Regions from separate parts of the Pseudarthrobacter sp. NPDC058196 genome, predicted to be linked through region 1. Evidence: predicted binding sites of a transcription regulator. Region 1 holds the regulator's gene; the other holds the start of a gene.
What was found. The regulator HrcA, encoded in region 1, represses chaperone genes, less so after heat shock. The targets are predictions, from matches to a motif close to TTNGCACTCGNNNNNNNCGAGTGCNAA.
Positions count from the first base shown of each region.

Region 2: the regulator HrcA is predicted to act here: its motif matches at 4,473-4,499, upstream of groES (co-chaperone GroES).

Region 1 is NZ_JBHVVN010000001.1:548,881-555,394, reverse strand. It holds gene ybeY (rRNA maturation RNase YbeY) at 1-207, opposite strand, end outside; gene ACFVVC_RS02580 (PhoH family protein) at 204-1,292, opposite strand; gene ACFVVC_RS02575 (GerMN domain-containing protein) at 1,712-2,596, shown strand; gene ACFVVC_RS02570 (16S rRNA (uracil(1498)-N(3))-methyltransferase) at 2,583-3,359, opposite strand; gene dnaJ (molecular chaperone DnaJ) at 3,362-4,489, opposite strand; gene hrcA (heat-inducible transcriptional repressor HrcA) at 4,574-5,587, opposite strand; gene ACFVVC_RS02555 (DUF3097 domain-containing protein) at 5,759-6,514, shown strand, end outside.
Region 2 is NZ_JBHVVN010000015.1:82,939-89,452, forward strand. It holds gene ACFVVC_RS19555 (DUF389 domain-containing protein) at 1-25, shown strand, start outside; gene ACFVVC_RS19560 (ATP-dependent DNA ligase) at 63-1,586, opposite strand; gene ACFVVC_RS19565 (dihydrofolate reductase family protein) at 1,654-2,256, shown strand; gene groL (chaperonin GroEL) at 2,332-3,942, opposite strand; gene groES (co-chaperone GroES) at 4,023-4,316, opposite strand; gene ACFVVC_RS19580 (hypothetical protein) at 4,562-4,942, opposite strand; gene ACFVVC_RS19585 (SAM-dependent methyltransferase) at 4,996-6,240, shown strand; gene ACFVVC_RS19590 (shikimate 5-dehydrogenase) at 6,268-6,514, opposite strand, start outside.

The sequences.
Region 1 (6,514 bases):
GTCCATGGGGACGGAGAGCACATCCGTGGCGCCGGGCTCGTCCATCAGTTCAATGTGCAGCTTTTCCATGGCCGGTTCATCCACCAGGAGGATGGACAGCTCTGCCTGGGGATGGATGTAGAGCTGTTCAAAGACGTACCGCGACAACGCTATGAGTTCGGCTTCTTCGACGTGGACGCCGGACTCGTTGTTCACCTCGATGCTCATGCGTGTTCCCCCCGCTTTTCCCTGTTGACTGAGTGTTTGACGCGGTTCCGCTGGGCTTCGTCCCAAACGCTGTAAGCGTTGACGATGTCCCCCACCAGCCGGTGCCGGACGACGTCCGCGGCGTCCAGGACCGAGAAGTTCACATCCTCGATGCCCTGCAGGATTTCCTCCACGATCCGCAGCCCGGAACGCGTACCAAACGGCAGGTCCACCTGGGTGACGTCTCCCGTCACCACCATCTTGGAGCCGAACCCAAGGCGGGTGAGGAACATCTTCATCTGTTCCGGGGTGGTGTTCTGGGCCTCGTCAAGGATGATGAAGGCGTCGTTGAGTGTCCGGCCGCGCATGTAGGCCAGGGGTGCCACCTCGATGGTCCCGGCGGCCATCAGCCGAGGGATGGACTCGGGATCCATCATGTCGTGCAGGGCATCGTAAAGCGGCCGAAGATACGGATCGATCTTGTCGCTCAGCGTTCCGGGCAGGAACCCAAGGCGCTCCCCTGCCTCTACCGCAGGGCGGGTCAGGATGATGCGGCTGACTTCCTTCTGCTGCAGGGCCTGGACAGCTTTGGCCATGGCCAGGTACGTCTTGCCGGTACCTGCCGGTCCGATCCCGAAGATCACCGTGTTGGCGTCGATGGCGTCGACGTAGTTCTTCTGGTTCAGCGTTTTGGGGCGGATGGTCCTGCCGCGGCTGGAGAGGATGTCATGGGTGAGGACGTCCACCGGGTTCTGCAGTGACTGGGTGCGCAGGAGCGCCACCAGTTGCTGCAGCACGGCGGGGGTGATCACCGTGCCGCGGGCCACAAGGCCACGGACCTCCTGGAGGAGCCGCATGATCCGGGGGACGTCGCTGGCCGGCCCGCTGATGGAGAGCTCGTTGCCGCGCACGTGGAAATTGACGTCCGGGAATTGGACTTCGATGAACCGCAGCGCTTCATCGTGGCTGCCAAGTGATTGAACCATCTGGTCCGAGTTCTCGAACAGGACGACTTCGGTCCTGGTGCCCGGCAGTGAGTGGGGAAACTCCCCCGGGCTGCCGTCGCCTGTGTTGAGCCGGCGCTTACCATTTGCTGATTCAGTCATGGTGCTGGCCCGCAGGCCTGTGGTCCCCTCGAAGTTCTTCAATCCAATTTTCCGTGCCGGAGGGGGTGCCCGTTGCACGGTGCTCCTCGCCCAGCGATCCTTTCATCTTACGCCAGCAGGGGGCGGCGACGGGTACGGCGGTTCGCTGCATATCCCCGCGGGCACGGCGGTTTGGTATCAACTTCATATCGGCCTCATATCGTTCCCGTTGCAGTTGGGGCGGTACGGCCACAGAACCGCTGCGCGGCCGTACCGCTGTGTAATGCTGGAAATCCAGCAACTGCTGGAACTCCAGGCCGCCAGGGGATCGGCCCGCCACGCCACGAAAGGACAAGGGCAAGACAGTGCCGGATACCTCTGTGCCCAAAAGGACAGGCCAAACGAAGGGCCGCTTGCGCCCGGCTGTCCTGGCAGGAGTCCTGGTGCTGGTTCCCATTCTGGCGGGCTGCACCGCAGAAGGCGGTCCATCGCCCACCGGCACCCTTGCTTCGGTTCCGGCGACCGGCGGGAGCATGCCGGACGCACCGTCCACGAGCGCCCCGCTGGAGACCACCCAGTCGTCCAACAAGGCGCCCGTGTACTGGATCGGCCGCAGCGGCGGCAACATCTTCCTGTACCGCGAATTCCGCGACGTCCCAGAGCAGGACAACCCGGTAACGCGGGCCTTGCGCGCCATGATGTCGGAGAAGCCGCTCGACCCCGATTTCTTCACGCCATGGCAGAACCCGGACAAGCTGGCCACCTCGATTTCAGGCAAAGACGTGATCACCGTGGACGTGTCGGCGGACGCGTTCAACAGCAACCTGGACACCGACATGGCTGCCCGCGCTATCCAGCAACTGATCTATACGGCCACCGCGGCGGCCGCGAGTTCGGGGCTGGTCGACACCAGCCAGCAGGTCCGGGTCAGGATCCTCGTGGACGGGCACACGGACTACGTCGCGTTCGGGAAGGTCCAGTTGGGCGCCCTGATGACGCGCGCCGCAGGCCTGGTGGCGCCTGTCTGGATCATCGATCCGCAGGAGAATACCGAGGTCCCGGCCGGCAGCGTGAAGATCTCCGGCCGCAGCACGTCGCCGGGAGCCAAGCTCCACTGGCAAATCCTGCAGGTTGCGGACAACGGCGGGGGCAAGACACCTTTCCTGACCGGCGAAACGACGACGGCCGCTGAACAGGGCCAGGCGGGGGCCTTCACGCTGGCCCTTAGCCTGCCTGCCGGTGACTATGAACTCCACGTGGCGCAGGCCGGATCCGGTGGAGAGCCGGACCGGAACGAGGACACGCGGTCCTTTAAGGTGCGCTAGCCCAGCGCCCCAGGATGTCGCTGGCCAGCACGACGGCGGCCGGGCCGGCAGTGGAGGACCGCAGGACGTGGTGCCCCAACAGGGCCGTCACGGCGCCGTTGTCACAGAGTCTCGTCACCTCGCGGGGACTGATGCCGCCTTCGGGCCCAACGATCAGCAGGACCTCGCGGGGCCCGATACCGGTATTCCCCTGCCATCCTTCAAGGACAGTGCGCAGGGGACGGACAGCGTCTTCGTGCAGGATGACGGCCAAGTCCGCGGCCGCCACGGCGTTGCAGAGCCCGGAAGTTTCGACGGCGTCCCGGACCTCTGGAATCCAGGCGCGGCGGGCCTGCTTGGCGGCAGCGGCAACGGCCGACTGCCATTTGGCGTGGGCCCGGGCGGCCCGGTCCCCTTTCCAGCGGACGATGGACCGTTCGGACTGCCAGGGTATGACGGCATCGATGCCCAGTTCCGTTGCTGTCTCAATGGCCAGTTCGTCCCGGTCGCCCTTGGCCAGTGCTTGTGCCAGCACCAGCCGGACCTCTGGCCTGTCTTCGGCCGCCACGGAACCGCACTCCACTTCCAGTGCGGATGACGATGCTGACGCCACCTTGCCGGTCATGCGGGCGCCGGCGCCGTCCACTATGTCCACGGCCTCCCCCGGCGACAAGCGCTTCACAGTGACTGCATGCCGGGCTTCAGGTCCCTCCAGGACGAAGACCTGACCGGGAGCCAGGCCGTCCAGCGAGCCGGGGCTGGTGAAGAATACGGGGTTGCTCACCGCTACAGGTTACCGAGCCGGTCCCGGAGCTTGGCGAACATGCCGCCGCTGGCAGCGAGCTTACCCTCGGTGATCTGTTCTCCGCGAAGCTTGGCAAGCTGGCGCAGCAGGTCCTCTTGCGCTGCGTCGAGTTTGGCGGGAGTGTCGACCTGGAGGTGGACTTTCAGGTCACCGCGACCGTAGCCCCTCAGGTGGGTGACCCCCAGCCCGCGGAGGGTAATAATCTCGCCGGACTGTGTACCGGGCTTGACGTCAATCTCCTGGCTGCCGTCGAAAGTTTCCAGGCTGACGTCCGTGCCGAGGGCGGCCGCGGTCATGGGGATGTGCAAAGTGGCGTGCAGGTCATCGCCTTCGCGCACGTAGGTGGCGTCGTTGTTGACCCGGATCTCCACATAGAGGTCGCCCGCCGGGCCACCGGCCGGGCCGGCTTCGCCCTGGCCGGAGAGCTGGATGCGGGTTCCGGTGGCAACACCGGCGGGGACCTTGATGGTCAGCGACCGGCGGCTCCGGATGCGGCCCTGGCCGCTGCATTCGTTGCAGGGATCCTTGATGACCGTGCCGAAGCCTTCGCAGGTGCCGCAGGGCGCCGCCGTCATGACCTGGCCAAGGATGGAGCGGACGGCCCGCTGGACCTGGCCGCTGCCGCCGCAGATATCGCAGCGCTCGGGGTGCGTGCCGGGGCGGCAGCATGATCCGTCGCAGGTGGGGCAGACGACGGCGGTGTCCACTTCGAGCTTTTTGTTGACGCCAAAGACGGCGTCGCGAAGGTCGATCCTGACGCTGATGAGCGCGTCCTGGCCCCTGCGCACCCGGGACGCCGGACCGGACGTGCCGCCGGCGCCGAAGAAGGTGTCGAAGATGTCCTGGAACGCGAACCCCTGGCCCGCGTAGCCGGCGCCGCCGAAGCCGTTGTCCGTTCCGTTCTCATTGCCGGTGGTGTCATAGATGCGGCGCTTCTGCGGGTCGGAGAGGACCTCGTAGGCGTGAGTGACTGCCTTGAAGCGTTCGGACGCGTCCGCTCCGGGGTTTACGTCCGGGTGGAGGGTGCGGGCCAGTTTGCGGTAGGCCTTTTTGATCTCTTCGCCCGTAGCTTCGGGGGAGACTCCAAGGACGTCATAGTGGCTGCTCAAAGTTCGTATCTCTTCCTTGTTGTACTGCGTGCAGTTGGCCCCGGTGTCCGGTCCGCCAGCCGGAGGTGCTCCGGCAACGGAGGATCAGGGCCCCAAAATCCTGGAAAGGTAGCGGGCTACGGCCCTGACGGCGGCCATGGTGGTGGGGTAGTCCATCCGTGTGGGGCCAAGGATCCCTACCTTGGCGGCGCTGTCAGGGCCGTAGCCTGTGGCCACCACGGACGCCTCAGCGAGGCCATCGTAGGGGTTCTCCCGTCCAATGCTGACGGCCACGCCGCGGTGGTCCTGGGCCATTTCGCTCAGCAGCCGCAGCATCACCACCTGCTCCTCGAGGGCTTCGAGAACCGGGCCGATGCTGAGGGGGAAGTCTACGTTGGATCGGGCCAGGTTGGCCGTTCCGGCCATGACCATCCGGTCTTCCCGGCTGCTCTGGGCCAGGACCTCCAGCCCAAGCGCCAGTGCGTGCGCGGCCTGGCGGTGAGGGTGCGGCGTGGCGGCGACGACGGCGGGCAGGGCCTGGGCGAGGCGGCTCAGTGACGTTCCGCCCAAGGCGCCGAGGAACCGGGTCCGCAACTCCGCCAGCGCCTCGTCGCCGAGGTCCTGGCCGACGTCGATCACGCGCTGCTCAACTTTGCCGCTGTTGGCAATCAGCACCACCAGTACTTTACGCGGGGCCAGCAGCACGAATTCGATGTGGCGGACCAGGGCCCTGCTCAGGTGCGGGTACTGGACCACTGCCACTTGGTTGGTCAGCTGGGACAGGAGGCGGACCGTGCGGTCCAGGACGTCGTCGAGGTCGTCCGCGCCTTCCAGGAGTGACTGGATGGCACGCCGCTCTGCTGCCGACAGGGGCTTCACCGCCGAGATTTGGTCCACAAACAGGCGGTAGCCCTTGTCCGTGGGAATACGCCCTGCGCTGGTGTGCGGGGCGGTGATCAGGCCCTCATCTTCCAGTGCCGCCATGTCATTGCGGATGGTGGCGCTGGAAACGCCGAGATGATGACGCTCCACCAGCGCCTTTGAGCCGACGGGCTCGCGGGAGTGGACGTAGTCCTCCACGATTGCCCGCAGCACTTCCAGTTTGCGTGGCTCGCTCACTCTCCACCTCCATCCAGGTCCGGGCTCGTGCCCCGTCCGGTGCCGCCCAGGGGTTAGCACTCGACATGCCTTAGTGCTAACAGTCTATTATGCCTCGCCCCGTTGTTAGCATTGGTACCGCTCCGGGCGAAACTCGGGGGGTGAGGACCTAGTGCGAGGCGGATCGAATCCATGGATTACCAGAATTGGGGCCCCCGCGGGATTTCCGCCCCTCCCCGGACCGAGCTGCCGGAGGTTCCCGTGGAGCGCGGCATGGTGCTCGAGGATGTCCAGTCCGGATGGGTTGGAGCTGTCACGCGGGTGGAGAAGTCGGGCGGAATGCATGTGGTGGCCTTGGAGGACCGGCGCGGAAAGTCGCGTTCCTTCCGGCTTGGTTTCGGGTTCCTCCTGGAGGGCCAGCCGATCCGCCTGATGCCGCCTGCGCCCGCCCGCGCTGTTGCCGGTCCCGCCGCAGGGCGGACCGCTTCCGGGTCGGTGCGGGTTGCCGGGCAGCGCGCCCAGGTGGCAAAGGCCAGCCGGATCTGGGTGGAAGGCAAGCATGACGCCGAGCTTGTGGAGAAGGTGTGGGGAGATGACCTTCGGCTGGAAGGCATCGTCGTCGAACCCCTGCACGGCATCGACGACCTCACGGCGGCCGTGGCGGCCTTCAGGCCGGGACCTGGGCGGCGGCTTGGGGTGCTCGTGGACCACCTGGTGCCCGATTCCAAGGAATCGCGGATTGCCGACGCCGTGATGGCGTCCCCAGGCGCCGCCGGAAATGTCCTTATTGTCGGCCACCCCTACGTGGACGTGTGGCAGGCTATCCGCCCATCTGTCCTGGGCATCCAGCAGTGGCCGACGATTCCCCGCGGGCAGGACTGGAAGACCGGCATCTTGAAAGCCTTCGGCTGGCCGCACTCCACGAAGGAAGATATTGGCCTGGGGTGG
Region 2 (6,514 bases), on a different contig from region 1:
CCAACGGAGTGGGACCCGCAACTGACCGGACGGTAACCGCACAGTCCACGAGGTACTGTCCGCTAGGGACGCAGCAAGGCGCGCAGGGTCCGGATGGTGTCTGCTTCGGCCGGGGATTTATCGTCCCGGTAGCGCTTCACCCTGGCAAACCTCAGGGCGATCCCGCCGGGATAGCGCGGTGACTGCTGGACGCCGTCGATTGCAATTTCGACGACGGTGACCGGCTCAACCCACACGGTGCCGGCGGTGCTGCGCACCTCGAGTTCCTGGAATTTCTCAGTCTGCCAGCGCAGCAGCTCATCGGTGAGCCCTTTGAAGGTCTTGCCCACCATCACGCAGCCGCCTGGTTCACCGAAGTCCCCGTCCGGGTCCAGTGCGCCGAGGTGCAGGTTCGAGAGGAGCCCGGTCCGGCGCCCCGACCCCCATTCGCAGGCAAGGACCACCAGGTCGTAGGTGAGCACCGGCTTCACTTTCACCCAGTTGGATCCCCGCCGTCCGGCGGCGTAGGCGGACCCGATGGCCTTCACCACCACGCCCTCGTGACCGGCAGCCAACGCGTCGCGGGAAACCCGTTCCGCCACCTCCGGGTCCGCCGTAATTTCGCCCGGGATCCGGTGGTCCGGGGCTATCCGTTCCAACGCGTCGATGCGCACCGACAACGGTTCGTCCAGCAGGTCCCGCCCGTCGATATGCAGCACGTCGAAGAACCAGGGGTGCAGCACCGTTTCCCGGACAGCATCCGCGCCAAACCGGGCCATTGTTTCCTGGAACGGCCGCGGCCCGCCGTCTTCGTCGAGGGCCAGGGTCTCGCCGTCGAGGATCACATCCTGCACCGGCAGCCCGCGCACCAGGTCAACCACCTCCGGGAGGCGGTGCGTGACATCGGCGAGGTTGCGGGTGTAGATGCTGACCTCGGCGCCGGACCGGTGGACCTGGATCCGTGCGCCGTCGAGCTTGTACTCCACCGAGGCTTCCCCCGTGGTTTCCAGGGCTTCGCCGGGACTGGAGGCGGTGGCGGCAAGCATTGGCTGCACGGGGCGGCCGACGACGAGGCCCACCGCCTCCAGCTCGGTTGCGGTCCCCGTCATGGCGAGCAGGGCGGTCCCACCGAGATCCCCCGAGAGCATCGCGGCGCGCCGTACGGCAGCGACGGGCCTCTCCGCCGCGCGGGCCACGGCATCGGTCAGGACGCCGTCGAGGGCGCCGGTGCGCAGCTCACCGAGCAGGACGCCGGAGATGAAACCCTGCTCCCCCGCCGTCGCAGCCCGCATCAGGTTTCCCAGCGTCGCGGCGCGGCCGGCCGCCGAACCTGCCCCCGCGGTGGCGAGCAGCGTGTCCAGGGCCGCGTCGAGGTCGGCCACGGTGAGGCTTGCTTCGAGGGCCGGTTCGGCCTTCGAAGCCGCCACGCTGCGCCATCCCACTCCGACGCGGCCCTGCCGGGGCTTCGCCGCCAGCAAACCCACCGCCGTCGGAATCTCCGCCGGGTCAAGCCTGCGCAGCAGGTCCGCCAGCGCATCGACCTTCGCAAGCCGGGAGCGGGTGGACGCCACGGCGTCCGACGTTTTGACGAGCTCAAGGAGCAGCATGGCACCATCCTGCCACGCACCCGCCCAAGCTCTGGACAGCGCCCAAGGCCCCTCCCACACTGGACGCATGGGATTCATCGTGGCAAACCTGTTCATCACACTCGACGGCGTCTACCAGGCTCCGGGCGGCCGTGAGGAAGACACCTACGGCGAGTTCGCCTTCGGCGGCTGGCAGGCACCGGTATCCGACGACGAGGCCGGCGCCGCCATCGCCGCAGAGATCGGCCGAATGGATGCCCTGCTCCTCGGCCGGCGGACCTACGACATCTTTTCGGCCTACTGGCCGCACCAGGCAGGGGACATTGCCGCTGCACTCAACCGGGTACCCAAGTTCGTGGTCTCGCGCACGCTGTCCGCTCCAGACTGGGCCGGCACCACCGTCCTGCCGGACGAGGGGGCTGCGGGACGCCTCCGGGACGAGTACGGGGAGGTGCACATGTTCGGCAGCGGGGTCCTGATCCGCTCGCTGCTGGCTGCGGACGTACTGGACCGGCTCCACCTGTGGCTGTACCCGGTCACGCTGGGCCAGGGCAAACGCCTGTTCGACGCCGGCACCATCCCTGCGTCCTACCGCCTCGCCGAGCCGGCACGCAGCTTCCCGAAAGGCGCGGTTTCGCTGGTGTACGAACGCGCGGGCGGGGTTGAGACGTCCGAGATGGCCGCGACCTGACCCGCGGCCCCGGGTGCACAAAAAACCGGCCCAGCAGATGCTGGACCGGTTTTCAGCAGGTGAAGACGGGCGGGATCAGTGGCTGTGGCCTGCGTGCTCGTCCTCTTCGGCCGGCTTCTCCACTACCAGGGTCTCGGTGGTGAGAACCAGGGCGGCGATGGAGGCCGCGTTGCGGAGGGCAGCACGGGTGACCTTGACGGGGTCGATGACACCGGCAGCGATCAGGTCCTCGTACTCGCCGGACTTGGCGTTGAAACCGTTGTTGGTTTCGAGGTCTGCCACCTTGGAGGTGATGACGTAGCCGTCGAAGCCGGCGTTCTGGGCGATCCAGCGCAGCGGCTGGACCAGGGCGCGGCGGACGATGCCCACGGCAGCGGCAGCGTCGCCTTCGAGTGCCTTGACGGACGGGTCCTCATCCAGTGCCTTCAGGGCGTGGATCAGGGCCGAGCCGCCACCGGCCACGATGCCTTCTTCGAGGGCTGCGCGGGTGGAGGATACGGCGTCCTCGATGCGGTGCTTCTTTTCCTTCAGCTCAACCTCGGTGGCAGCACCCACCTTGATGACGCCGATGCCGCCGGCCAGCTTGGCCAGGCGCTCCTGGAGCTTTTCACGGTCCCAGTCGGAGTCGGTGCGGGTCAGCTCGGCGCGCAACTGGGCGACGCGGGCCGCAACGTCTTCGGCCGAGCCGGCGCCGTCGACGATGGTGGTGTTGTCCTTGGTGACGGTGATGCGGCGGGCGGTGCCGAGCACCTCCAGGCCGACGGTGTCCAGGCTCAGGCCCAGTTCCGGGGAGACAACCTGTGCGCCGGTGAGGGTGGCGATGTCCTGGAGCATGGCTTTGCGGCGGTCACCGAAGCCCGGTGCCTTGACGGCAACGACGTTCAGGGTGCCGCGGATGCGGTTGACGATCAGCGTGGACAGTGCCTCGCCGTCGACGTCCTCGGCGATGATGAACAGCGGCTTGGAGCTCTGCAGCGCCTTTTCCAGCAGCGGGAGGAATTCCTGGATGGAGGAGATCTTGCCCTGGTTGATCAGGATCAGGGCGTCCTCGAGGACAGCTTCCTGGCGTTCTGCGTCGGTGACGAAGTACGGGGACAGGTAGCCCTTGTCGAACTGCATGCCCTCGGTGAGGACCAGTTCGGTCTGGGTGGTGGAGGACTCTTCGATGGTGATGACGCCATCCTTGCCCACCTTGCCGAAGGCCTCGGCGAGGAGTTCGCCGATTTCGTCGCTCTGCGCCGAGATGGCGGCAACGTTGGCAACCTGGGTGCCCTCGACGGGGCGCGCGTTTTCCAGCAGGCGGGCGGCGACGGCTTCAACCGAAACCTCGATGCCGCGCTTGATCTGGCCGGGGGCAGCGCCGGCGGCAACGTTGCGCAGGCCTTCCTTGACCAGGGCCTGTGCCAGGACGGTGGCGGTGGTGGTGCCGTCGCCGGCAACGTCGTTGGTCTTGGTGGCGACTTCCTTGGCCAGCTGGGCGCCAAGGTTCTCGTAGGGGTCGTCCAGTTCGACTTCGCGGGCGATGGTGACGCCGTCGTTCGTAATGGTGGGGGCGCCCCACTTCTTGTCCAGGACGACGTTGCGGCCGCGGGGGCCGAGCGTCACCTTGACGGTGTTGGCGAGCTTATCAATGCCGGCCTCGAGGGCCCGGCGGGCAGCGTCGTCAAACGCAAGCTGCTTTGCCATGGTTTTGTCCTTTCAAAGACAGAAACCCCGCACTGCCGGCCAGCGTAAGCGTGGCCGGCGGCACGGGGATCCGAAAAATGTTACTTAACGACGATCGCCAGGACGTCGCGGGCGGACAGCACGAGGTACTCGGTGCCACCGGTCTTGACTTCGGTTCCGCCGTACTTGGAGTAGATGACGACGTCGCCAACGGCTACGTCGACGGGAACGCGGTTGCCATCTTCGAAGCGGCCGGGGCCAACTGCAACAACTTCGCCTTCCTGCGGCTTCTCCTGTGCGGAGTCCGGGATGACCAGGCCGGAAGCCGTGGTCTGCTCGGCTTCGAGCGGGCGGACAACAATACGATCCTCAAGAGGCTTAATAGAGACCGACACTCGGACCTCTCCTTTTCGTCAGCAAATTCGTGGACTGGAAAGCTTTCCGCCGTGGCTGGCAAACCGTCGTCGCGGTGCCGGCAGCAGCCTGGCTGGCAGCTCTTCATGTGTTAGCACCCTCCGGGGGAGAGTGCTAATTGAAACTCTATGTAAGGGTTAGCACTCGGTCAAGGCGAGTGCCAGTTTTTCGTCATCGGCGTATTCGGTGTCGCACCGTTTCGGGCCCGCACCGGACGCAGGAAGCCTCAGCGGCCCAGATCGTCGAAGTCCACGTCCTCGCCGCCGTCGGCATCGCTGCCACCCTGCTTCCGGCCCCGGAACAGCACCCAGCCCGCAGCGGCCGCGGCGAGCAGCGCGGCAACGAGGAAGAAGATGCTTCCTGCCCGCGCGCCGTCGTACAGGCCACGGATATCGCGGGCTTCCTGCGTGTTGTCAGAGATGTCGTTGCCGCCCACCGAGTAGACGGTGGCGTTGAACGTGTCCAGGACAAAGATGATCACCAGGAGCGCGATGCACACCACTGCCACCACTGCGGCGGCGATCAGGACCGGGCGGGCAAACCGGGCAGGACCCCGCTCCTTGGGTTCGTGGTCGCCGGCGTCCCCGGGGGCTGCGGTTTCATCCATGGTGTCCACACTATCGGCAACCCGGCATGAGCTCCTCCACTAGGCTGGAACCCATGGCTCACGCTCCCCAGGACCAGATTGCACCGCTGCTGACCCCCGAAGGGTGGGAGCTGCTGGCCTCCCTGGGCCCCTACCGGGACGAGGATTCCTTCGAGCTCAACTCCGCGCTCCGGAAAGCCGGCCATCCTGCCGGACTGGTCTCCGCGGTCCTGACCCAGTCGCGGCTGCGCACCAAGGCCGAGGCGAAGTTCGGGGAGTTCGCCCGCCAGATGCTGTTCACCCAGGCAGGGCTGGAGCAGGCCACCCGCCTGAACGTCGCGGCGCACCATGCGCAGCGCTTCGCCGCCGCCGGGATCAGCCACGTGGCGGACCTCGGCTGCGGCCTCGGCGCCGATTCCCTGGCCCTGGCATCCCTTGACCTCAACGTCACAGCCGTCGAAATGGACGAGACCACCGCCGCGTGCGCCACGGTGAACCTGATCCCCTTCCCCAATGCCACCGTGGTGCACGCGGACGCGGCAACGGTTCCACTGGACGGGGTCGACGGCGTGTGGCTGGATCCTGCCCGGCGGGTCACCTCCACGTCCGGCACCAAACGGATCTGGGACCCTGAGGCGTTCTCACCGCCGTTGTCCTTCGTTGAATCGCTCGCGGCGTCGGGGAAGGCGGTGGGCGTGAAGATGGGGCCCGGCATGCCGCACGAATCCGTGCCGGCCGGCTGCGAAGCGCAGTGGGTGTCGGTCGCCGGAGACGTCACCGAGGTCACCCTGTGGTTCAACGCCGTCAGCCGGCCCGGGGTGCGCCGCGCCGCCCTGGTCCTTGGTCCAGAGGGTGCGGCCGAACTGACCAGCGGCAACGATTTCGGTGCAGGTCCCACGGCCCCGGTGGGACCGGCGGAGGGCTACCTGTACGAACCCGACGGCGCCGTGATCCGGGCCGGACTGGTGGCCGATGTCGCGCTGGAACTCGGCGGCCACCTGGTTGATGAGCACATCGCTTACATCTGCGCCCCGGAACTCCTGGCCACGCCGTTCGCCCGCGCCTACAAAGTACTGGAGGTGATGCCCTACAACGTCAAGGCGCTCAAAGCCTGGGTAAAGCAGGAGGGCATCACCGTGCTGGACATCAAGAAGCGGGGCACGGCGGTCACCCCGGAAGAACTGCGCAAGCAGCTGCTGCCGGGCGGAAAAGCGGCCGGCAAGAAGGGCGCCGGCAAGGCCGCCACCCTGGTCCTGACCCGGATTGGCGAGGACCGGGTGGCCATCGTGGTGGAACCCGTCCAAGCCGGCATGCCCTAGGCGCGCCGCCGGAAGGCCGCCGCGCCGCTACTGGGCGCGCATGAACTCCTCGGCGGCCCGCACCTGCTCCGCAGTGGGCCGCACCCCGGTGTACAGGACAAACTGCTCGAGCGCCTGGATGGTGGCCACCTCGGCACCGGTGATGACCGGCTTGCCGGCCGCACGGGCGGCCCGGATCAGCGGCGTCTCGGCGGGCAAGGCCACCACGTCGAACACCAGGCGGGCCGCTTCGATGGCCTCCGCCGGGAACGACACGGTGTCCGCTTCCGTCCCG